3 regions of the Pseudodesulfovibrio senegalensis genome follow, and region 2 is predicted to be linked to each of the others. Evidence: riboswitches for the same ligand, from Rfam matches in the RefSeq annotation. Region 2 holds a riboswitch; each other region holds the start of a gene.

Region 1 (2,263 bases), on a different contig from region 2:
CGAGGTGCTGTCCTCCATGGGCCGCCCCTTTGCCCGCAACCCGGAAAAGGTGGTGGAGCGGGTGCGCGAGTTTTTCCCGGAGGCGGCTCTGCGCACCACGTTCATCGTGGGCTATCCGGGTGAGACCGACGAGCATTTCCAGTGCCTCATGGACTTTGTGCGTGCCACCCGTTTTCATCATCTGGGCGTGTTTCCCTACTGGCCCGAGGACGGAACCCCGGCCGCGGCCATGGACAATCAGGTGCCGGATGCGGTCAAGCTGGAACGGCGCGACGCGCTCATGGAATTGCAGGCGGAAATTTCCGGCGAAATCATGGCCGGCTACGTGGGCGAAACCCTGCCCGTGCTCGTGGAAGAGCCGTCCCCGGAATGGCCCGGCCTGTTCGTTGGCCGCACATGGTTCCAGGCCCCGGAGGTGGACGGCGTGACCTATGTCAGCGCCCAGCCCGGAACCGAGCTTGCGCCCGGCATGATCGTGGAGGCCGAGGTGGAGGACGCCAAAACATACGATCTTGTTGCCTTGGCGTAATGCCCTGAAAAATAATTATTTATTTTACGACCTGTTGCGAGGAAAATTGTCTTGTCAAGGTCTAAATTTTTTATAGATGGGGTTGACGTGAACCTCTGTTTATAGTCTAAAAAAGCCTGCTGAAAACGACGAGACACTTCAGGCGGCCATGTGCCGCAACAGGGCAATCCGGTGCGATTCCGGAGCGGTCCCGCCACTGTCAATTCGTCCGGTATCGACCCCGGGCGGATGAGCCAGAAAACCTGCTGAAGCATTTCTGACCGCGTCCGGCACGAGGATGCCGGAAACGGACACGAAATTCGTATCACCCGATAATCGCCGGGGCACAGGACGGTTCAGCCTCCCTGCGCAAACAAGCCCGGCCATGACGAAAGACGGCACCTTGGCGAGTCTTCCGGCTCTTTTTTTGCTGTCTTTTTCTGGAGTTCACTGCATGCCCAAACAAATTCTCAAACGCGACGGTTGCCTGGAAACGTGGTCCGTGGACCGCATCGGCAACGCAATCTTCAAGGCTCTCAAGGGCAGCGGCATCAAGGATCCGCTTTTGTCCAAACGGTTGGCCAAGAAAGTGGAACAACGGCTGGAAGACGTGGATATTCCCGAACAGGAAATGGTTCAGGACACGGTCCAGCAGGTGCTCATGGAAGCCCGTCTCTACAAGGTGGCCGAGCGCTATATCATCTACCGCGAAAAGCGCCGTGAGCTCAGGAAGCAGAACCAGGCGTACATGGACGTTGCCGGCATGGTGGAGACCTATCTGGACAACTCGGACTGGCGCGTGAACGAAAACTCCAACATGGTGCATTCGTTCCAGGGCCTGATCCTGCATATGGCCGGGTCCGTGCAGGCCCGCTACGTGCTGGAAAAGTATCCCGAGGAAATCCGCGACGCCCACACCCACGGCTACATGCATATTCACGACCTTTCCTTCGGCCTTGCCGGGTACTGCTCGGGCTGGAGCCTGCGCGACCTGCTGCTGGAAGGGTTCAACCTCAAGGACCGCTGCTGTTCGTCCCCGGCCCAGCATTTCGACGCGGCCTGCGGCCAGATCGTCAACTTTCTCGGCACGCTCCAGAACGAGTGGGCCGGTGCGCAGGCCTTCAACAACGTGGACACCTATCTGGCTCCGTTCATACGCCACGACGGCCTGAACTACCATCAGGTCAAGCAGCAGATGCAGAAGCTGGTGTACAACCTGAACACCACCTCGCGCTGGGGCGGCCAGAGCCCGTTCACCAACTTCACGCTGGACTTCACCCCGCCCTCGCACATCGCCAACGAGCCGGTGATCATCGGCGGTGAGTTCCAGGATTCCACCTACGGCGAATACGCCGAGGAAATGGCCATGATCAATCAGGCCTTCCTCGAAGTCATGCTGGAGGGCGACGCGGACGGACGCATTTTCTCCTTCCCCATCCCCACCTACAACGTGACTCCGGATTTTGCCTGGGATTCCGAGGCCGGCAGCCTGCTGCTGAAGATGACCGCACGCTATGGCGCACCTTACTTCCAGAACTTCATCAACTCGGACCTCAACCCCGAAGACGTGCGCTCCATGTGCTGCCGTCTGCAGATGGACCTGCGTGAAATCCGCAAGAAGACCGGCGGCCTGTTCGGCGCCGGCGACCTGACCGGTTCCATCGGCGTTGTGACCCTGAACCTGCCCAAGCTGGCGTATCTGGCGCACAACGAAGAGGACTTCATGGAGCTGATCACCGAATACGCGGAAATGGC
Region 2 (2,263 bases):
GTAACCTCCGGCCTTGGCCAGCAGGTTCAGCAATTCCAGATGACTGGGGGCACGCTCAAGGTTATCGAACTGTCTGCGCATGGTGCGGGCAAGGGCGGAAACATCGCCGACATGCAGCGACACGGGCGTTCTGGACATGACTTATCCTCACTTTCGTGCCTTGGATCAAAAACGTCTGCCGGTGGTCGCCGACTTCCGGCTCGGCACGGGGATAAGTGTCGAACGGGAAAGGGTATGGCAGGTTTAGCTCCCCCAAAGGGGCGGCGACGCCTCGGTGAACTGCCGACCAGAAGCGAGGCTACAAAAGAAGGAGGCAAATTGCAACGGTGCACCCCACGCGTCCAAACAGGCAGATCCTATTCCGAAAGGCCAGCCACGGCCTCGGCCAGATGGTCGTGCCATATGCCCCGAAACCCGGCATGCGCCAGAGAGCCGGTGTGCACGGGCACCACATCCAGCCCCATTGAGCTGAGCCCATGAAGCCAGGAGTGTTCGTTGTCGCCGAACAGGTCCACATGCACATGATGGCCGGGAACGCACATGAAGGGCACCAGAAAAATGCGTTTCACGCCCTTGTCCCAAAAACGCTGGCCCAGCTCGGCCGGGGCGCGGCTGCTCATGAGCGTGCCCATGGCCACGTTGGAATGGGAACGCAGCAGCAGTCCCTCCAGCGCAAGATAGAGCGCGTGGCCTTCATGGTAGGTTCCGTGCCCAACGAGAATCACGCCGTCATTGTCGTTTTCCATGGGCATGAGTTCCACGGCCACGACCTCGGCGGCGCGCTTCATGTCATCCACGGAGCGCAGCAGGGGCGCGCCAACCGTCACGTCGGCCAGTCCCTTGCGCGGATGCAGCATGGCCTCGGCCTGCTGCACGGTCCAGTCGTATTCCACCCCCGGAAGGGTGTGCAGGGACTGCACCGCCACATGGCTGACGCCGTCATCCACCATGCGTGAAAGAGCCTCGCCCACGGAAAGGGCATCCATGCCGCGGCTGCGGATCTTGCCCCGAATGCGGTTGGCCGTGAACGCCCAGCGCACGTCCATGTCCGGGTACTTCTCGCGCACCTCTCTTTCAAACAGGCCGTAGTACTCGTGGGCCTGTTCGTGCGCGCAGCCGAATGCCGTCAGCAGGATTCCCCGCGCTCCCGTGCGCGGTCCGGGCACGCCTTGGTGGTGATGATGGTGATGATGTTCGTGGCCGTGGTGACCGTGGTGACAGTGGCCGCACTCTTCGCCGTGAGCATGTTCATGACCGTCGTGGCTGTTCTCGGCGTGGCCCGGTTCAATGCTGCAGTGGTGATGCATGGCGTCTCCCATGGGGTAAGACCCCGGCAAGGCAGGCCGGGGCGACAAAACATGAAAAAAGGTATTCCAAGTCCAGCCGCGCACGGTTATCCGACCGCGCACGGCGCGTTTCCCCGGAAAAGCCGTCCCGCTTTTCAGGAGGAAGAGGCTGTGTCGGCAGGTTTCCTGGCTCGCGAGTCTCGGGCGGTTTCCGGGCCTTCCCGGTTTTCCGGTGGCCAAAGAGGGGAAAAACCGTCTCTTCGCTTACAGTTGCGGGGGCAGCGCCGGTTTCGCACCGGCTTCCCTTTCAACCCCGATACGGGGACCGACGTCGATATTGCTATATGGAGGGGCACATGAAGTCAAACACTGACGAATGCAGAAAATCAGAACTCATAGACCTGCAGCAGCAGATCCACCTGCGAGACAACGCCCACCAACTCGTCGCCGTCCAGCACCGGGAGTATGCCCTCGCGCGCGCCGGACATTTGTTCCACGGCCTCGCGGCAACTGGTATCCGGGGTGATGCGCGGAATCTGCCGCCGGGCATAGCCCTTGACCGGCACGCCTGATCTGCCGCCTTTTTCGGCCTTGGCGAAATCCTGTGCGCACAGCCCGCCGAGCAATGCGCCGCCATCCAGCACCAGCAGGCCGGAAAGCTTGTCCTTTTCCAGAATCCGGGCGGCATCGGCCATGGTCACTGCCGCGTCCACAACGTATCGTTTCGGCTCGGACATGACCTTGCCCACGGGAACGGCCTCATGGCCGCCCTGATCCAACAGCGTGCGCACCTGTGCGGCGGCCTCGTCCGGCCCGGCTCCGCGGATGATGGCCGAGCCCGCGCCGGGATGCCCGCCCCCGCCCAGCGCGCGCATGATCTGACCGATGTCCACCAGCCCGGGCTTGCTCCGGCCAATGATCATGCTCTTTTGCGAATCCGCCTGAAATATGCCAAACGCCGCGTCTATGCCCTTGAA
Region 3 (2,263 bases), on a different contig from region 2:
CCATTCGGGAACAACACCCAGTCCGCGCAGCTCGGTGTGCACGTCGAAGCCTTCCTTGGTCAGCATGACCTTCCAGGAGTCGTCCTCGGCTCCGGCCATGTCGTTGCTGGCATGGTCGCCGGCCACGATCATCAGCGGTTTCATGAGCACGCTTTTCTTGCCCGTAGCCTTGAGTGCGGCCAGAGCCTCGTCGAATCCGGGGAATCCTTCCACGCAGCCGATGATCACGGGCCAGCCGTATTCCTGCTGCAGGACAGACTGGAACTCGGCATAAATGCCCGTGGAGAAGAAGTCGTTGCCGTGGCCCATGTAGATCAGTGCGGCATCCATTTTTCTGGCCTGTTCCACGTCGGTTTTCAGGGCTTTGGCGGCCACGGCCAGGTCGGTTTTGTAGGGGTGGCCTTCACCAGGCATGCCCAGTGCCGGTCTGCCCAGTGCCAGCCGGGCAAACGGGGTGTGTCGGGGCTTGAGCGCATGAATGGAGCGCAGGCCAGCCAGCAGGGTCACGGTGTCGTGGAATTCCTCGCCCGCAAAAACGTGCAGGGACTGGACCGTTATGTCGCGGTAGCCCATGTTCTGCAGGTCCGCAATGGTGGCCAGCGGGGTCCTCACGTGCAGCACCTCGGCCGGAATGCCGGGGTTGGTCTTTTGCCACGCCTTGTCCTGGCTGCGTTCGATCCAGATTTTGCGGATGATGTTGGAGGTGAAGGCCAGCTTGACCGGCACGTTGGGAAAAGCCTTTTGCACGGCTTTCTGAATGGCCAGAATGGAAGTGATGGCTTCGGGGTAGGAAGTTCCGAATGCCGTAAGAACAATGGCTTTTTTGCCAGAGCCTTTTTCGTTGCCGTGGCCTGCGTTTGCCGCAGTAGCCGCCAGCAGCAGGCTCAGAGCCATCAGTGTGACCAGAAGCCGTTTGCATGAGTTGTGCATTGATTCCTCCGACTGTTGGGAGGGGCTGGTTGAATGAAGTGTGCATAAGGAAAAGGCGTAAAGACTGCGCCTGCACTGATGTGTCCGTTCGGCAATTGCCCCGTTGCCGTCGAACTCTCCTCGGACAGGCTTCGGGCAGGTCTTCCGGCTTCCCTCCCTGTTTTCGGCCTTCCCGGGGAAACCCCAGTGGCATACGAAGAAAACAGGTTGTCGAGGATTACGGCGGCGGGACCGCTCCCGATTCACACGGGATTCCCTATCAAGTCCTTGCGGACACCTGAAGCAGAGCCGTTGTATTCAAGGGGGGTGAACGGTGTCAAGTTACGAGGAACGTTCATCCATCTTTTGCAGCAATTCTTCGGTATCCACCACCAGGGCGTCGGATTCGCCCATCATGCCGTAGCCGAGCAGGGGTACGTCGAAGACTTCTTCCACGGGCACGGTGAAGCGGGTGATGACCACCTGTTGCTGGCGGATCACGTCGTCTACCATGATGGCGGCCTTGTAGTCGCCGGTGCGGACCACCACGGTCTGGGATTTGTCCACGTCCTGAATCTCGGGAACGATGCCCAGATGGTCGCCGAGGCGCAGCAGGGAGTGCACTTCCCCGCGCACGTCCACGGTTTCGCGTCCGTCGGGAAGCTCAACCACTTCGTTGGTGTTGGGCACGTAGATTTCCACCACGTCGCGGCTGGGTATGATGAAGGTTTCTCCACCGACCCTGCATACCAGCGCTTCCACGATGCCTTCATTGGCCGAGCGGTCGAGCGGAATGCTGATGATGAACGCCGCGCCCTTGCCCAGCGTGCTTTCGATGGTGATGTCGCCGTCAAGGGATACGCGGATGGCGTTGACCACCGCGTCCATGCCCACGCCGCGGCCGGACACGTCCGTGATCTTTTCCGCAGTGCTGAACCCGGACATGAGCACGAATTGGAGAATTTCATCTTCGGTGTATTCGGTATCCGGGTCGGCAAGGCCTTTTTCCAGCGCCTTGGCCTTTATTCTTTCCGGATCAAGGCCTCGTCCGTCATCACGCACTTCGATGTATGCGAATTCGCCCTTGCGCCATGCCGAGAGTTTTACGCTGCCGGTTTCGGGCTTTCCTGCCTCGATACGGCCTTCGGTGGTTTCAAGACCATGGTCCACTGCGTTGCGCAACAGATGCACCAGCGGTTCGTTCAGGGATTCCACGATGGTTTTGTCCAGGGCCAGACTTTCACCGGACATTTCGAAATCAAGCTTTTTGCCGATTTTCTGGCTCAGGCTTTTCACCAATCGATGCATGGGCATGAAAATTTGTTTGAGCGGAACGAGCCTGATGGCGTCCACC

What was found. Region 2 has a riboswitch for cobalamin ahead of F8A88_RS10560 (sirohydrochlorin cobaltochelatase). Riboswitches for the same ligand answer to the same signal wherever they lie in the genome.
Region 1: linked by a shared signal. The riboswitch ahead of F8A88_RS00075 (ribonucleoside triphosphate reductase) and the one ahead of F8A88_RS10560 (sirohydrochlorin cobaltochelatase) in region 2 are both predicted to bind cobalamin.
Region 3: linked by a shared signal. The riboswitch ahead of F8A88_RS07510 (sirohydrochlorin cobaltochelatase) and the one ahead of F8A88_RS10560 (sirohydrochlorin cobaltochelatase) in region 2 are both predicted to bind cobalamin.

The regions. Positions count from the first base shown of each region.
Region 1 is NZ_WAIE01000001.1:17,501-19,763, forward strand. It holds gene rimO (30S ribosomal protein S12 methylthiotransferase RimO) at 1-529, shown strand, start outside; cobalamin riboswitch at 652-793, shown strand; gene F8A88_RS00075 (ribonucleoside triphosphate reductase) at 963-2,263, shown strand, end outside.
Region 2 is NZ_WAIE01000004.1:122,658-124,920, reverse strand. It holds gene F8A88_RS10565 (DUF2087 domain-containing protein) at 1-138, opposite strand, end outside; gene F8A88_RS10560 (sirohydrochlorin cobaltochelatase) at 357-1,307, opposite strand; cobalamin riboswitch at 1,446-1,631, opposite strand; gene F8A88_RS10555 (CBS domain-containing protein) at 1,673-2,263, opposite strand, start outside.
Region 3 is NZ_WAIE01000002.1:284,441-286,703, forward strand. It holds gene F8A88_RS07510 (sirohydrochlorin cobaltochelatase) at 1-930, opposite strand, end outside; cobalamin riboswitch at 1,048-1,226, opposite strand; gene F8A88_RS07515 (chemotaxis protein CheA) at 1,252-2,263, opposite strand, start outside.